Kordia sp. SMS9: one gene and its partner. The protein of the gene in region 2 interacts with the protein of the main gene of each other region in a pairwise test. Links are inferred from orthologs where the notes say so. Each region holds a gene or a part of one and is shown on either strand. Other genes may lie near its edges.

Region 1 (5,619 bases), 420 kb from region 2 along the record:
GAAAAAAAGTAAATAGCACGTTTACAACACTTTTGAATTAACATTAAAACCATTTTTATGAAAAAAATTACGTTACTTATTCTCGTCTATTTTTTTAGTTCCCAATGCATCTTTTCCCAAGATGACACAAATGATTCTTACAGCTATGATCCGCTTGAAAAAGTTGATGTCAGTCTTGGTGGCGGCGTATTTATGCCACTTGGAGATTTAAGCCAATACTTTGGAACCGCACCTTTTTTTGATTTTAGTGTGGATTATAATTTAAGGCGAAAAAGAGCTATTGGACTTTCGTTGCAATTTGTAATTCCCAATCAAAAAGATGATTTTCTTTACAGACGAACCATTGATACGATTCAAGTAAAAAGTACCATGATGTTTAATATTTTAGTCAACTTTAAAAAGAGTCTCGCGACTTCAGACAAAGGACAATTTGATATCAAATTGGGTGTTGGAGGATCTATGATTACAACGGATGCTAGAAATCCATTTTACTCAGGCCAAGAAGGAGAGACTAAATATGAAACCGTAGGCGCTATTCTATTTGCGCCTGGATTGGAATATAAACATTCTTTTAACGACGATGCACAATTTATAGTTGGTGTCAGTATGCATTACGCACCTTATAAAGTAGAAGGTGCGGTGCGGGAAAATATTGGCGGTTTGGCACTAGTGCCCAAAATAGCCTATATCTTTTGACATGAAAACTAAAAAAACGCTCAAAATTAATGCAATTCTGAGCGTTTTTATTATATAAGTAAGTTCAAACTATTGTTTGATAAATTTCTTTGTAGTAATCGCGCCTGTTTCCGTTGTAAGCGTTACAAAATACATTCCTTGTTGCAAGTTTGCTACCGAAATTCTAGAAGTATTTCCGTTGGCAGTAAACACATTTCTTCCTTGTACATCTACAATAGAAACGGTTTTAATCGCTTGATTCGTTGTTGCATCAATGGTTATAAAATCTTTCGCAGGATTAGGATACAACTGAAACTGCTCAGCATCAAACGTATCGGTAGACAGTGTTATCTCAGTATTACGTTCAAAAGTCTCTGTGGTTTCATTCACTCCTAGAAAAGCAGAGACAACCACAACATTGTTATATCTAAAAGCAATATTATCAGCATTATTATCATAATAGTAATACGTTGTTTGTGTCAAAGTTCCAATATTATTAAAAATAGGAGGAATGCTAAAACTTAATGTTTGGTCTATGCGTAAACGTGTTACATTTCCCGTGTATCCTCCACAGCAAAGAACAGCGTCCATACTTAACGTTCCATACGCATCTACGGTAGCTGTAAACGTTCCTGTGAATGTTCCGCTGGTTCCCATAAAAGAAAATGTTCCTGCGGCTGTACCAGAATTGGTGTCGCCAAAACTTAAAGGAAACAATCCTACAAAGGCATTTGTAGTACTATAATTTAAAACAATATCTCCTTGTGAAGCTCCTGTAATATAATTTCCTGTGCCGTCTTCTCTCAAAAAGAACGTGCTAGTTACAGGTGTTCCACCTTGTAAAGTAATACTTTGTACATCCGTAGTGCCGGGATATGTAGTTAGTTGCATCGCAGTTGGTGCTGCATAGGTGTCAACGTTGTTTCCTGTAGGAGTTGACCCATTAAAGTCCCAAAAAATATTGGCGCCTGTGGGTGTTTGGTCAAAAGTCATAGAAGGGTTGACAATCGTAAAATCAGAATTTGGATCCGTATTGAAGGATGCAATAGTTTGTGAAAATCCTGCAATACTAAAAAATAATGCAAGTAAGAGTAATTTTGTTTTCATTGATAAATATTTAGTAGAATAGTATTAATACGTGTAAAGCTACTAAAATAGTGCTAGTAAAAGTGACTTTCGAGCAGAAAAAGCGGTTTCGCGTTGTTTTTAGCACAAAATGAAAGGGCAATAGATGGCTTTTAAGCGATTCTGTAAAAAAGCAATCAGACTTACGTAAAAAAATAATGTAAAAATGCGTGTAAGGCTATTTTAAAGCGTTTTAAGGAATTTTAGGTAAAAGTGATAAATGTTAATAACTATTTTAAAAGCTGCTTAAAAGTATGTAAAAATGAATTTTTGAAATCTTATATTTGTTGTTTACAAGCAAAATAAAAAACAACAAGTAACACTGTTTAAAAATATAAAAATTAAGGAGAATATTTATGAGCGAAGAAACAAAAAACCAATATTCAGCCGATAGTATTCAGGCACTGGAAGGAATGGAGCACGTACGTATGCGTCCATCCATGTACATTGGAGATGTCGGTATACGAGGTTTGCACCATTTGGTATATGAAGTAGTGGATAACTCTATTGATGAAGCGTTAGCGGGTCATTGTGATACGATTAGTGTTGTCATTAATGAAGATAATTCTATCACTACGGAAGATAATGGTCGTGGTATTCCAGTAGGAATTCACCAAAAAGAAGGCGTTTCTGCACTAGAAGTTGTCATGACTAAAATTGGTGCAGGAGGAAAATTCGATAAAGATTCTTATAAAGTTTCTGGAGGATTACACGGAGTTGGTGTAAGTTGTGTAAACGCATTATCCGATCACTTAAAAGCCACAGTTTTTAGAGAAGGAAAAGTGTGGGAGCAAGAATACGAACGCGGAAAACCAATGTATCCTGTAAAGGCCGTTGGTGATTCTGATAAAAATGGTACGATTGTAACGTTTAGACCAGATGCTTCTATTTTTACACAAACCTTAGAGTACAACTATGAAACGCTTGCTAATCGTATGCGCGAATTGTCATACCTAAACAAAGGAATTACAATTACCTTGACGGATAAGCGTAACAAAGATGAAAAAGGTGAGTATGTGGGCGAAGTTTTTCATTCTGATGAAGGACTTAAAGAATTTATTAAATACCTAGATGGAAATCGTGAGCAAATTATTGCCGATGTAATTGCCTTTGAAGGTGAAAAAAATGGAATTCCTGTAGAAGTAGCAATGACGTACAATACGTCGTATTCTGAAAACTTACATTCGTATGTAAACAATATCAATACACACGAAGGTGGAACGCACTTATCAGGATTTAGAAGAGGATTAACGCATACGCTGAAAAAATATGCGGAAGGATCAGGAATGTTAGACAAATTGAAGTTTGATATTTCGGGTGATGATTTCCGTGAAGGACTCACCGCAATTATATCGGTAAAAGTTCAAGAGCCGCAATTTGAAGGACAAACCAAAACAAAACTAGGAAACCGTGAAGTATCAGCTTCTGTGAGTCAAGCAGTATCTGAAATGCTTACGGATTACTTAGAAGAACATCCTGATGATGCTAAAACCATTGTGCAAAAAGTGGTCTTGGCAGCACAAGCACGTCATGCAGCACAAAAAGCGCGTGAAATGGTACAGCGTAAAACGGTGATGAGTATTGGAGGTTTGCCTGGGAAACTAAGTGATTGCTCCGAGCAAGATCCTGCAAAATGTGAAGTATTCCTTGTCGAGGGAGATTCGGCAGGTGGAACGGCAAAGCAAGGTCGTGATCGTATGTTTCAAGCCATCTTGCCATTACGTGGTAAAATATTGAACGTAGAAAAAGCGATGCAGCACAAAGTGTTTGAAAACGAAGAAATCAAAAACATCTTTACAGCACTTGGTGTCACTATCGGAACCGAAGAAGATAGCAAAGCATTAAACCTTTCAAAACTAAGATATCATAAAGTTGTAATTATGTGTGATGCCGATGTCGATGGATCGCATATTGCAACGTTAATCTTAACATTCTTCTTCCGTTACATGAAAGAATTGATTGAAAACGGACATATTTACATTGCTGCACCACCATTATATTTGGTGAAAAAAGGAGCAAAACGTAGATATGCTTGGGACGATCAAGAGCGTGATGTCATCTTAGAAGAATTCGGTCAAGGCGCCAACATTCAACGATACAAAGGTTTGGGAGAAATGAATGCCGAACAACTTTGGGACACCACCATGAATCCTCAATTTAGAACGTTGCGAAAAGTTGTTATTGATAATGGAGGAGAAGCCGATCGTGTATTCTCAATGCTTATGGGAGACGAAGTGCCACCACGTAGAGAATTTATTGAGAAAAATGCAGTATATGCTAATATTGACGCATAACGAATACATTTCATAAAAATAAAAAATGCCTCTTTTTAATTGAAGAGGCATTTTTTATTATATGTTAATGATATTTTTAAAAATGATCATTCCTTAATAAAACGAGAAATCGTAGAATCTCCGTCTTTAAATGTAGTTTTCATAATATACATGCCAGGTTTTAAAAATGATAAATCCACCGTACTTTCTTGATGTGAAACTCTTGTTTCAAAAACAGTTGCTCCAACTAAAGACAGTACATTTAATTTTTCTACAGAAAATCCTTTAAAATCAAAATGCAACTTCTTCTTTACAGGATTCGGATACATCACAATCTTTTTCTGCTTAAATTTCGTTACAGATAAAATATAGTTCCCATGTACCGCTCTATTTCCTTCTGGTGTATCAATAATCAAACTCATATTTCCATTGCCTTCGTCAATAATTTCATAATCTAACGTTCTTTGAGGATCAAAGTTTCCTACGATAATTGTATATAAATATTGATTTTCAAGAGCGCAATTTGGAAGGCAACCTCCAAGCGTTACACTTGGTTGCTGAATGGTAAATGAAGTTGGAGTTATGACAAGTGGTCCTGTTAAATCAAAAGCACTATTAATACCAGCTACGTCCGCACCAAAATTATAGTCGCTGGGTTGTGATCCGTAAAATTGAATTCCTGGATTAGTGCTAGGCAAACCTGGCCAATTTGGCACATTAATGGTATTTCCGTCAATAACCATATAATGTAAAATCCACTTATTTTGATTATTGAGTAATTCCTGTTGCGCAAATCCAAACGTACAAAATAGCAAGGTACAGAAAAGTAGTGTAGTTTTTTTCATGTCGTAATCTTTGAGATAAATGTACGAAAAAACAAGTCGTGGATTGAAAGGTATATACCGTAAATTTGTTTAAATTTATAAAATTGAAGAAAATAAACATCTTTACCTTTCTGATAGTGAACGTGTTGTTTTATAGGGTAGTAAATAGGGTGAATTTCCTGTGTATACTTTTCAATGATTTCATTATTTTTAGGGGAATAAAAAACCTACACGTATCATGAAAAAAAGAATTACTTTAGTAGTATTATTGTGTTTTTCGGCATTACAAGCCCAAGAACTGGAAAGTCTTTTATTAGCTGGCGAAGATGCTAATAAACTTACGGAAAACTATATGAGTCCCTTAATGGAAGGACTTTTATTCAGTATGAATGGCGGTTGGTATACCACTGCAAAAACACATAAAAAGTTTGGTTTTGATATTACTATTTCGGCAAGCGCTAGTTTTGTGCCTGATGCGCGTCAAAACTTTGCATTCAATCCTTCTGATTACCAATTTTTAGTGACAGCGAATGGCGAAACGTCTATTCCAACAGTGATGAGTGAAAATAGTACAGAAACCACTATTGATGTACGCATTCCAATTGATGGCACCAATACCTTCAAAGTTGGGAGTTTTGAAATGCCTGGCGGAATTGCAGAAGACTTTCCTATAAATGCGGTTCCAGCACCCATGCTTCAAGTTGGAATTGGATTGCCGACAA
Region 2 (8,879 bases):
TTTATTGCTTAATTGATAATTTATACGGAATTCTTCTAAAAAATAATTAAATTCGCAGCTATTAAACCATACGCAAAAATCATGAGTAAAAAAGTTGTTATTGTTGCAGCTGCTAGAACTCCTATCGGAAGTTTTTTAGGCGCATTATCCACGATACCTGCTCCAAAGTTGGGAGCTACAGCCATCAAAGGCGCTTTGGCGCAAATAAATTTGGCTCCCGAACATGTTGAAGAAGTAATTATGGGAAATGTTGTACAAGCTGGTACAGGACAAGCTCCTGCAAGACAAGCCGCTATTTTTGCTGGAATTCCCGATACAGTTCCTTGTACTACGGTAAATAAAGTATGTGCTTCTGGAATGAAAGCTGTCATGCAAGCAGCACAAGCTATTGCTTTAGGTGATGCTGCTATTGTAGTTGCTGGAGGAATGGAAAACATGAGTTTAATTCCACATTACTACCACGCAAGAAAAGCGACAAAATTTGGTCCTGCCAAGATGGAAGATGGAATGCAGCGTGATGGTTTGGTAGATGTGTATGACAATGTTGCCATGGGCGTTTGTGCAGATGCATGCGCCACAGAATACGAATTTTCAAGGGAAGACCAAGACGCGTTTGCAATTCAGTCGTACGAGCGTTCTGCAAAAGCGTGGGCAGATGGGAAGTTTGCAAACGAAGTGGTTCCTGTGGAAGTTCCACAACGAAGAGGTGAGCCGATTGTTGTCAATGAAGATGAAGAGTACAAAAACGTAAAAATGGAAAAGATTCCTAATTTACGAGCTGCCTTTACCAAAGATGGTACGGTAACTGCTGCCAATGCTTCCACGATTAATGACGGTGCTGGAGCCATGGTATTGATGAGTGCTGAAAAAGCTGCTGAACTAGGATTGACACCTTTAGCAACTGTAAAAGGATACGCAGATGCAGCACATGAGCCAAAATGGTTTACAACAGCGCCTGCAAAAGCATTACCAAAAGCGTTGGCGAAAGCAGATATAAGCATGGATGAGGTGGATTATTTTGAATTTAACGAAGCATTTTCTGTGGTTGGACTGGCGAATATGAAAATTTTAGGACTTTCTGACGATAAGGTAAATGTAAATGGTGGCGCGGTTTCTTTAGGACATCCGCTTGGTTGTTCTGGAGTGCGAATTTTGATTACATTGCTTAGTGTATTGGAACAAAATAATGCAAAAATTGGAGCGGCAGCAATCTGTAATGGTGGCGGTGGCGCTTCTGCATTTGTTATAGAAAGAGCTTAATTTTCCCATGCTAAAAAACACCGAATTTTAATCCATGCAATACGGAATTTGCAATTTGAGTATTGTTCCGCTTCGTGCAGAACCAACCGATACGAGTGAACTTGTATCGCAAGTACTATATGGAGAACATTTTAAAGTATTGGAGCAACGCAAAAAATGGAGTCGCATTCGCATTGCGTTTGACACTTATGAAGGTTGGATTGACAATAAACAGTACCTAGAAATTACCGAAGACATCTATAAAGAAAAAGACAAAGAGGAGCTAATTTTATCTTCCGATTTGGTAGAATTTGTTACGGATGAATCGCTCTTAATGCCCATTCCGATTGGTTCTGTTTTAAATTCACTGGAATTTCTTTCGCACCAACATGATGGAAATACCGTAAGCGGAATTATTTCCAAAGAGAATATTATTAAAACTTCGTATATGTATTTGGGCGCTCCGTATTTGTGGGGTGGAAAAACACCTTTCGGAATCGATTGTTCAGGATTTACCCAAATGGTGTATAAGCTGAATGGTTATCAACTTTTGCGTGATGCTTCTCAGCAAGCTACACAAGGAGAAGCGTTAAGTTTTATAGAAGAAAGTGAACCTGGTGATTTGGCATTTTTTGACAATGAAGAAGGCACTATTATTCATGTGGGAATCATTATGGAGGATAATTATATCATTCACGCACACGGAAAAGTTCGGATAGATCGTATTGATCATTCAGGAATTTTTAATGTAGAGACACATCGACACACGCACAGACTTCGTGTGATTAAAAAGATTATTTAGTTCTTCTAAAAAAGTTCTAAATACATATAAAAATTACAACATAAAAAAACCTCGCAAATTGCGAGGTTTTTAGTTTTTACACGTTAAGAATTACTGTCCTAACTCTGCTAATTTAGCTTTTACTTGTTTGAATTTTTCATCTTCACCTAAGAAAGAATACAATCCTTTTAATTGCTTTAAGATGCCAACATCGTCTGGTACACTTACAATGATTCCTTCTAATATTGATAGTGATTCTTTGTATAATGAAATTTGTTGTTTTTGGAACTCTTCAAACTTCTTATTATCCGCAGAAGAATTTCCTAATTCATTCATCTTATCAACTACTTCAGAAGCTTCATCTAAATATGTTTTGGATAAGTTTACTGCTGCATTTACATAGCCTGGATCTAGCTCCAATACTTTTCTGTACGCTGCTCTCGCTTCTTCTACATCGCCATTTTCACCACTGATTACTCCAATATTGTAATACGAATCTACATCGTTTGGATTTTTGGTAATAATCTCTTTCATGATTTCTTTAAACTTAGCTGTATCGCCCATTTTGTAGTAGATATTTCCTTTGGTCAATAACAAAGAAGGATCGTCTGGACTCACTTTGATTGCGTCTTCTACTGCCGCTAAGGCTTTTTCATTATCACCAACATGATTGGTATAAATCCAAGAAATATTTTTTACGATTTCTGGTAATCTTGATTTCGTTTTTTCTTGTGTAGGACTTGCATGTGATTTAGATCTAACAGATAAATCTCTAATGTTTTTGTCTTGGAAAGGTTCTTTTTTTCCTGTGGCTACATTGATGGCAAAATACTTTGTTTTTACTCCCGTATATTCCATGTCTTTTAAGTCTTCATAATACTTTAACGCAGTATTATAATCCTTTCCTGAGATTGAATTGGAAGCAGCAAAGTAAAGTAAGTCTTTATTTTCTGGCTGTAAGGTGTACGCCGTATGTAAAAGACTTGATGCATTCGCATTATCTTTAGCATTTTGAGCCGCAATTGCTTTGTCTACCAATTTACCAACCATGGTTTGTAAATTTGGTTTCGCTTCTTTCGTATACTCAAATTTCTTTTGCTCTTTTTCAAATGCTAGTAACTTGTTATAAGCTTCACCTGCAGTTTTTAAAGAAGCGTCCGCGTCCATTCCTTTATCAGCTAAATTCTGGTACGTTTTACCTTTTAAAAAGTAATATTTTGCTTTGTATTTAGCTTCAGCGCTTTCAATTGTTCCAGAAAGTCCTTCCAAAATGCTTTTTGCTTCAGTAGGATTCTCTTTTTTCAATGCTTTCTCAGCGGCTTTTAATTCTTTCTTTTGTGCAAAAGAAAAGGCTGTCATCAACAGTGCTGAAAAAATTAAAATGGTTTTCTTCATTTTGTAAATGTTTAAAATAATTGAGGTTTTTTATTTGTTATTATTCTTGTGATTCTTGCTCACTACTGTTATCCATATCAACTGCCGTGCCATTTTCTGGAGTGTCAATATTTTCAGCATCTTCTATTACATCTTCATCTTCTTGCTCGTTGCGAACTTTGGCAACTGCAGCAATAGAATCTTTTCCTTTAATATTGATCAATCGAACACCTTGAGTCGCTCTTCCCATAACTCTTAAATCAGCAACTGCCATACGAATTGCAATTCCTGATTTGTTGATAATCATCAAACCGTCTTCATCCGTTACGTTTTTAATCGCTACTAATTGTCCCGTTTTTTCAGTCACAGAAATGGTCTTCACTCCTTTTCCGCCACGATTGGTAATTCGGTAATCTTCTAAGCTAGATCGTTTTCCATATCCGTTTTCAGAAACTACTAAGATATTGCTTTCCATATCGTTTACAGCAACCATACCTACAACTTCATCGTTGTCATCTGCAAGCCTGATTCCACGAACTCCAGAAGCATTTCTTCCCATTGGGCGCGTTTTTTCTTCTTCAAAACGAATGGCTTTCCCCGATTTTACAGCCAACATTACTTGACTGTTTCCAGTGGTTAACTTCGCTTCTAGCAATTCGTCACCATCTTTAATGGTAATTGCATTGATACCATTGGTACGCGGACGTGAATACTGTTCTAAAGGCGTTTTCTTCACTTGCCCTTTTTTCGTAGCCATAATCACATAATGATTATTGATGTATTCTTCGTCTTTTAGGTTTTGCGTACAGATAAATGCTTTTACCTTATCATCTTTTTCAATATTGATTAAGTTCTGAATCGCTCTACCTTTCGATGTTTTGCTTCCTTCTGGAATTTCATATACACGCATCCAGAAACATTTTCCTCTTTGCGTAAAGAATAACATATATTGGTGATTGGTTCCAACAAATAAATGCTCTAAGAAATCCTCATTTCGTGTCGCACTTCCTTTTTGTCCAACACCACCACGGTTTTGTTTTTTGTATTCTGTTAACGAAGTACGTTTAATGTATCCTGCATGTGAAATGGTAATCACTACTTTTTCATCCGGAATTAAATCTTCAATACTTACATCGCCACCTGCATATTCGATCATTGAACGACGTTCGTCTCCGTATTTATCTTTGATGACTGCCAATTCTTCTTTAATGATGTCCATTCTTCTTGACTTGTTTGCCAAAATATCACGGTAATCTTCAATACTTTTCATGATGTCATCATACTCTGCACGCAACTTGTCTTGTTCCAGGCCTGTTAACTGGCGTAATCGCATTTCCACAATCGCCTTCGCTTGAATTTCTGTCAATTCAAAACGTTTGATCAAGTTGTTACGCGCATCTTCCGCATTTTGCGAACCACGAATAATGGCAATTACCTCATCAATATTATCAGAAGCAATAATTAATCCTTCTAAAATATGGGCGCGTTCTTCAGCTTTTTTAAGCTCATATTGCGTTCTACGTGTTACGACTTCATGTCTGTGTTCCACAAAGTGATGAATCATTTCTTTCAGATTCAACAATTGTGGACGTCCATGAACTAATGCAATATTATTTACACTAAAAGACGACTGTAATGCAGTGTACTTATATAATTTATTTAAAACGATGTTTGGAATTGCGTCACGTTTCAAAATGTACACAATGCGCATTCCTTTTCTATCTGATTCATCACGAATCGAAGAAATACCATCAATCTTTTTATCATTAATCAAATCGGCAGTTTTCTTAATCATGTCTGCCTTGTTGACTTGATATGGAATTTCAGTAACAATGATACATTCTCTTCCTTGCACTTCTTCCATAACGGCTTTTCCACGCATGACAACTCGTCCGCGTCCTGTTTTAAACGCTTCACGTACGCCATCATATCCATAAATGATTCCACCTGTTGGGAAATCGGGTGCTTTTACGTGCTGAATTAATTCATCAATTTCAATGTCATTATTATCAATATACGCGTGAATTCCGTCTATGACTTCCGACAAATTGTGTGGTGGCATATTCGTTGCCATACCTACTGCAATCCCTGAAGCTCCATTAATTAGTAAGCCAGGAACACGAGTTGGTAATACTGTTGGTTCCTTTAACGTATCGTCAAAATTTAGGGAATGGTCTACGGTGTCTTTATCAATATCTGCCAACATATCATCGGATATCTTGCGCATTCTTGCTTCCGTATAACGCATTGCTGCAGGACTATCACCATCAATAGATCCGAAGTTTCCTTGTCCGTCTACCAACATATAACGCAGACTCCATTCTTGCGCCATACGCACCATAGCGTCGTATACAGAGGTGTCACCATGCGGGTGATACTTTCCTAATACTTCACCTACGATTCTTGCAGATTTTTTATGAGCGGAACTGGATCTCACTCCAAGTTCGTGCATTCCGAACAATACTCTTCGGTGAACGGGTTTCATACCATCTCTTACATCTGGAAGTGCACGTGACACAATGACTGACATCGAGTAATCGATGTAAGCAGACTTCATCTCATCTTCAATATTAATGGGGATTAACTTTTCTCCTTCTGCCATGTATTTTTAGTTTTAATATTTCGAGTTTTACAAATCGAGCCAATATACAACATTTACTAGTATTCAGCGAGGGTTTTAGAGGGCATTTTAACGTTTTTTTATTAACAATTTTTGATAAGTTTTTTACATTATTACGTCTTATTCTTTGAAATGAATAATTTTTTTCATGAATTGCGTTAAATATGCTGACATAGCGGAACAATTTTTGTATTATTCAGTTTGAAGTAGTAATTTTAATGTCGAAAGGAAATAATATATATGGATGATAATTTCTCCCCAAGGGTAAAGGATGTAATAGCCTACAGCAAGGAAGAAGCATTGCGTCTCGGCCATGATTTCATTGGCACAGAACATTTAATGCTCGGACTTCTTCGTGACGGAAGCGGCAAAGCCATCAACATTTTAAACGCATTAGATGTCGATTTGACACATTTGCGTCGAAAAGTTGAGATTTTGAGTCCTGCCAACCCCAATGTGGCAGTCGCACCAAACGAAAAGCGCAATTTACACCTAACCAGACAAGCAGAGAGGGCACTCAAAACTACATTTTTAGAAGCCAAACTTTTTCAAAGTTCTTCTATCAATACCGCACATTTATTATTGTGCATTTTACGAAACGAAAACGATCCTACAACGAAACTATTGAATAAGTTGAAAGTGGATTATGATAATGTTAAAGAGCAATTTAAGTATATGATAACAAATGACGATGATTATATAGACACGCCGCGTTCAGAATCATTCTCGGACGATAATGGCGGTTCGCAAGAATCTTCTAAAGAAAATCCGTTTGGATCTTCTAATTCAGGAGGAAAAGTAAACAAAAAGTCCAAAACACCAGTACTCGACAATTTCGGAAGAGATTTGACAGCGCTGGCAGAAGAAGGAAAATTAGATCCTGTGGTTGGACGTGAAAAGGAAATAGAACGTGTTTCTCAAATTTTGAGTAGACGTAAAAAGAATAATCCAATTTTAATTGGAGAACCGGGTGTTGGTAAATCTGCCATTGCCGAAGGTTTGGCTAATAGAATTATAAAACGTAAAGTGTCTCGTATTCTTTTTAATAAAAGAGTCGTAACGTTAGATTTGGCAAGCTTAGTCGCTGGTACAAAATACAGAGGTCAGTTTGAAGAGCGCATGAAAGCCGTGATGAACGAACTAGAAAAGAATGATGATATTATTCTCTTCATTGATGAAATTCACACCATCGTGGGCGCAGGTGGCGCAACAGGAAGCTTAGACGCCTCTAACATGTTTAAACCAGCGTTGGCAAGAGGTGAGCTGCAATGTATTGGAGCCACTACGCTAGATGAATACAGACAACATATTGAAAAAGATGGCGCTTTAGAACGACGTTTCCAAAAAGTAGTGGTACAACCGACTACGGTAGAGGAAACCATCGAAATTCTAGAGAACATCAAAGATAAATATGAAGAACATCACAATGTAAGCTATACACCTGAAGCCATTAAAGCATGTGTTTCGTTGACCAATAGATACATGACAGATCGTTTTCTTCCAGACAAGGCCATTGATGCTTTAGATGAAGCAGGATCAAGAGTGCATATTACAAATATTGACGTGCCAAAGCAGATTTTAGACCTAGAACGCCAATTAGAAGAAGTGCGTGAATTGAAAAATTCTGTCGTGAAAAAGCAGAAATATGAAGAAGCTGCCAAATTGAGAGACGACGAAAAACGTTTGGAAAAAGAATTGGCAATTTCGCAAGAAAAATGGGAAGAAGAATCCAAACAACATAAAGAAACCGTAAGCGAAGACAATGTCGCGGATGTCGTTTCCATGATGACTGGAATTCCTGTAAATAGAATTGCACAAACAGAAAGTAACAAATTAGCACAACTTCCTGAGTTAATCAAAGGAAAAGTAATTGGACAAGATGAAGCGGTTGGAAAAGTTGTAAAAGCGATTCAGCGTAACCGTGCTGGACTAAAAGATCCAAATAAGCCAATTGGTTCATTTATTTTCTTAGGACAAACTGGAGTTGGTAAAACACAGTTGGCAAAGGTATTAGCTCGTGAGTTATTTGATTCTGAAGATACTTTGATCAGGATTGACATGAGTGAATACATGGAAAAATTTGCTATTTCTCGTTTGGTTGGTGCACCTCCAGGATACGTTGGTTATGAAGAAGGCGGACAATTAACGGAGAAAGTTCGTAGAAAACCGTATGCAGTTGTATTGCTTGATGAAGTTGAAAAAGCGCATCCAGATGTATTTAACATGATGCTACAAGTATTGGACGACGGTTATTTAACGGATAGTTTAGGAAGAAAGATTGACTTTAGAAATACGATCATCATTATGACATCGAATATCGGTGCACGTAAGTTGAAAGATTTTGGAGCTGGAGTTGGCTTTGGAACGAGTGCTCAAAAATCGCAAGCAGACGATCATGCCAGAGGTGTTATTGAAAATGCGTTAAAGAAAGCATTTGCGCCTGAATTCTTAAATAGAATTGACGATGTTGTCATCTTTAATACGCTTGAGCGCGAACATATTCACAAAATCATTGATATTGAAATCGCAAAGTTGTATTCAAGAATCCAAGGTTTAGGATACGATTTACGATTAAGTGACAAAGCAAAAGACTACATCGCTGATAAAGGTTTTGACAAGCAATATGGTGCAAGACCGTTAAAAAGAGCCATTCAAAAATATATTGAAGACGCTTTAGCCGAAGAGATTATTACGGCAAAAATTCATGAAGGAGATAAAATCTTTATGGATTTAGACGAAGACAATGATGAGTTAACTATTAAGATTGAAAAAGCAGAAAAGCCTACTGAATCTTAATAAATTGATCCTCAAATGCATAAAAAATCCTGCTTTTTCGAAAGCAGGATTTTCTTTTTTTACCTGTTT

Evidence for each region.
Region 1: the proteins of gyrA (region 2) and gyrB interact in binary tests that used the Escherichia coli proteins (3 or more experiments, as listed by UniProt). The link is inferred for Kordia sp. SMS9 from one-to-one orthologs.

What each region holds. Positions count from the first base shown.
Region 1 is NZ_CP031153.1:5,277,882-5,283,500, reverse strand. The notes cover bases 1,687-4,625. They hold gyrB (DNA topoisomerase (ATP-hydrolyzing) subunit B), read left to right. Parts: upstream 1,687-2,156; coding sequence 2,157-4,094; downstream 4,095-4,625. Other genes in these bases: KORDIASMS9_RS22225 (T9SS type A sorting domain-containing protein), read right to left, coding at 4,181-4,625; KORDIASMS9_RS22235 (T9SS type A sorting domain-containing protein), read right to left, coding at 1,687-1,782. Outside these bases: KORDIASMS9_RS22240 (hypothetical protein), read left to right, coding at 58-696; more of KORDIASMS9_RS22235, read right to left, coding at 766-1,686; more of KORDIASMS9_RS22225, read right to left, coding at 4,626-4,918; KORDIASMS9_RS22220 (DUF6588 family protein), read left to right, coding at 5,136-5,619. UniProt on the Escherichia coli protein: DNA gyrase negatively supercoils closed circular double-stranded DNA in an ATP-dependent manner to maintain chromosomes in an underwound state.
Region 2 is NZ_CP031153.1:4,855,472-4,864,350, forward strand. The notes cover bases 3,227-6,368. They hold gyrA (DNA gyrase subunit A), read right to left. Parts: upstream 5,997-6,368; coding sequence 3,456-5,996; downstream 3,227-3,455. Other genes in these bases: KORDIASMS9_RS20590 (tetratricopeptide repeat protein), read right to left, coding at 3,227-3,415; KORDIASMS9_RS20600 (ATP-dependent Clp protease ATP-binding subunit), read left to right, coding at 6,255-6,368. Also shown: KORDIASMS9_RS20580 (acetyl-CoA C-acyltransferase), read left to right, coding at 82-1,260; KORDIASMS9_RS20585 (C40 family peptidase), read left to right, coding at 1,295-2,041; more of KORDIASMS9_RS20590, read right to left, coding at 2,132-3,226; more of KORDIASMS9_RS20600, read left to right, coding at 6,369-8,810. UniProt on the Escherichia coli protein: A type II topoisomerase that negatively supercoils closed circular double-stranded (ds) DNA in an ATP-dependent manner to maintain chromosomes in an underwound state.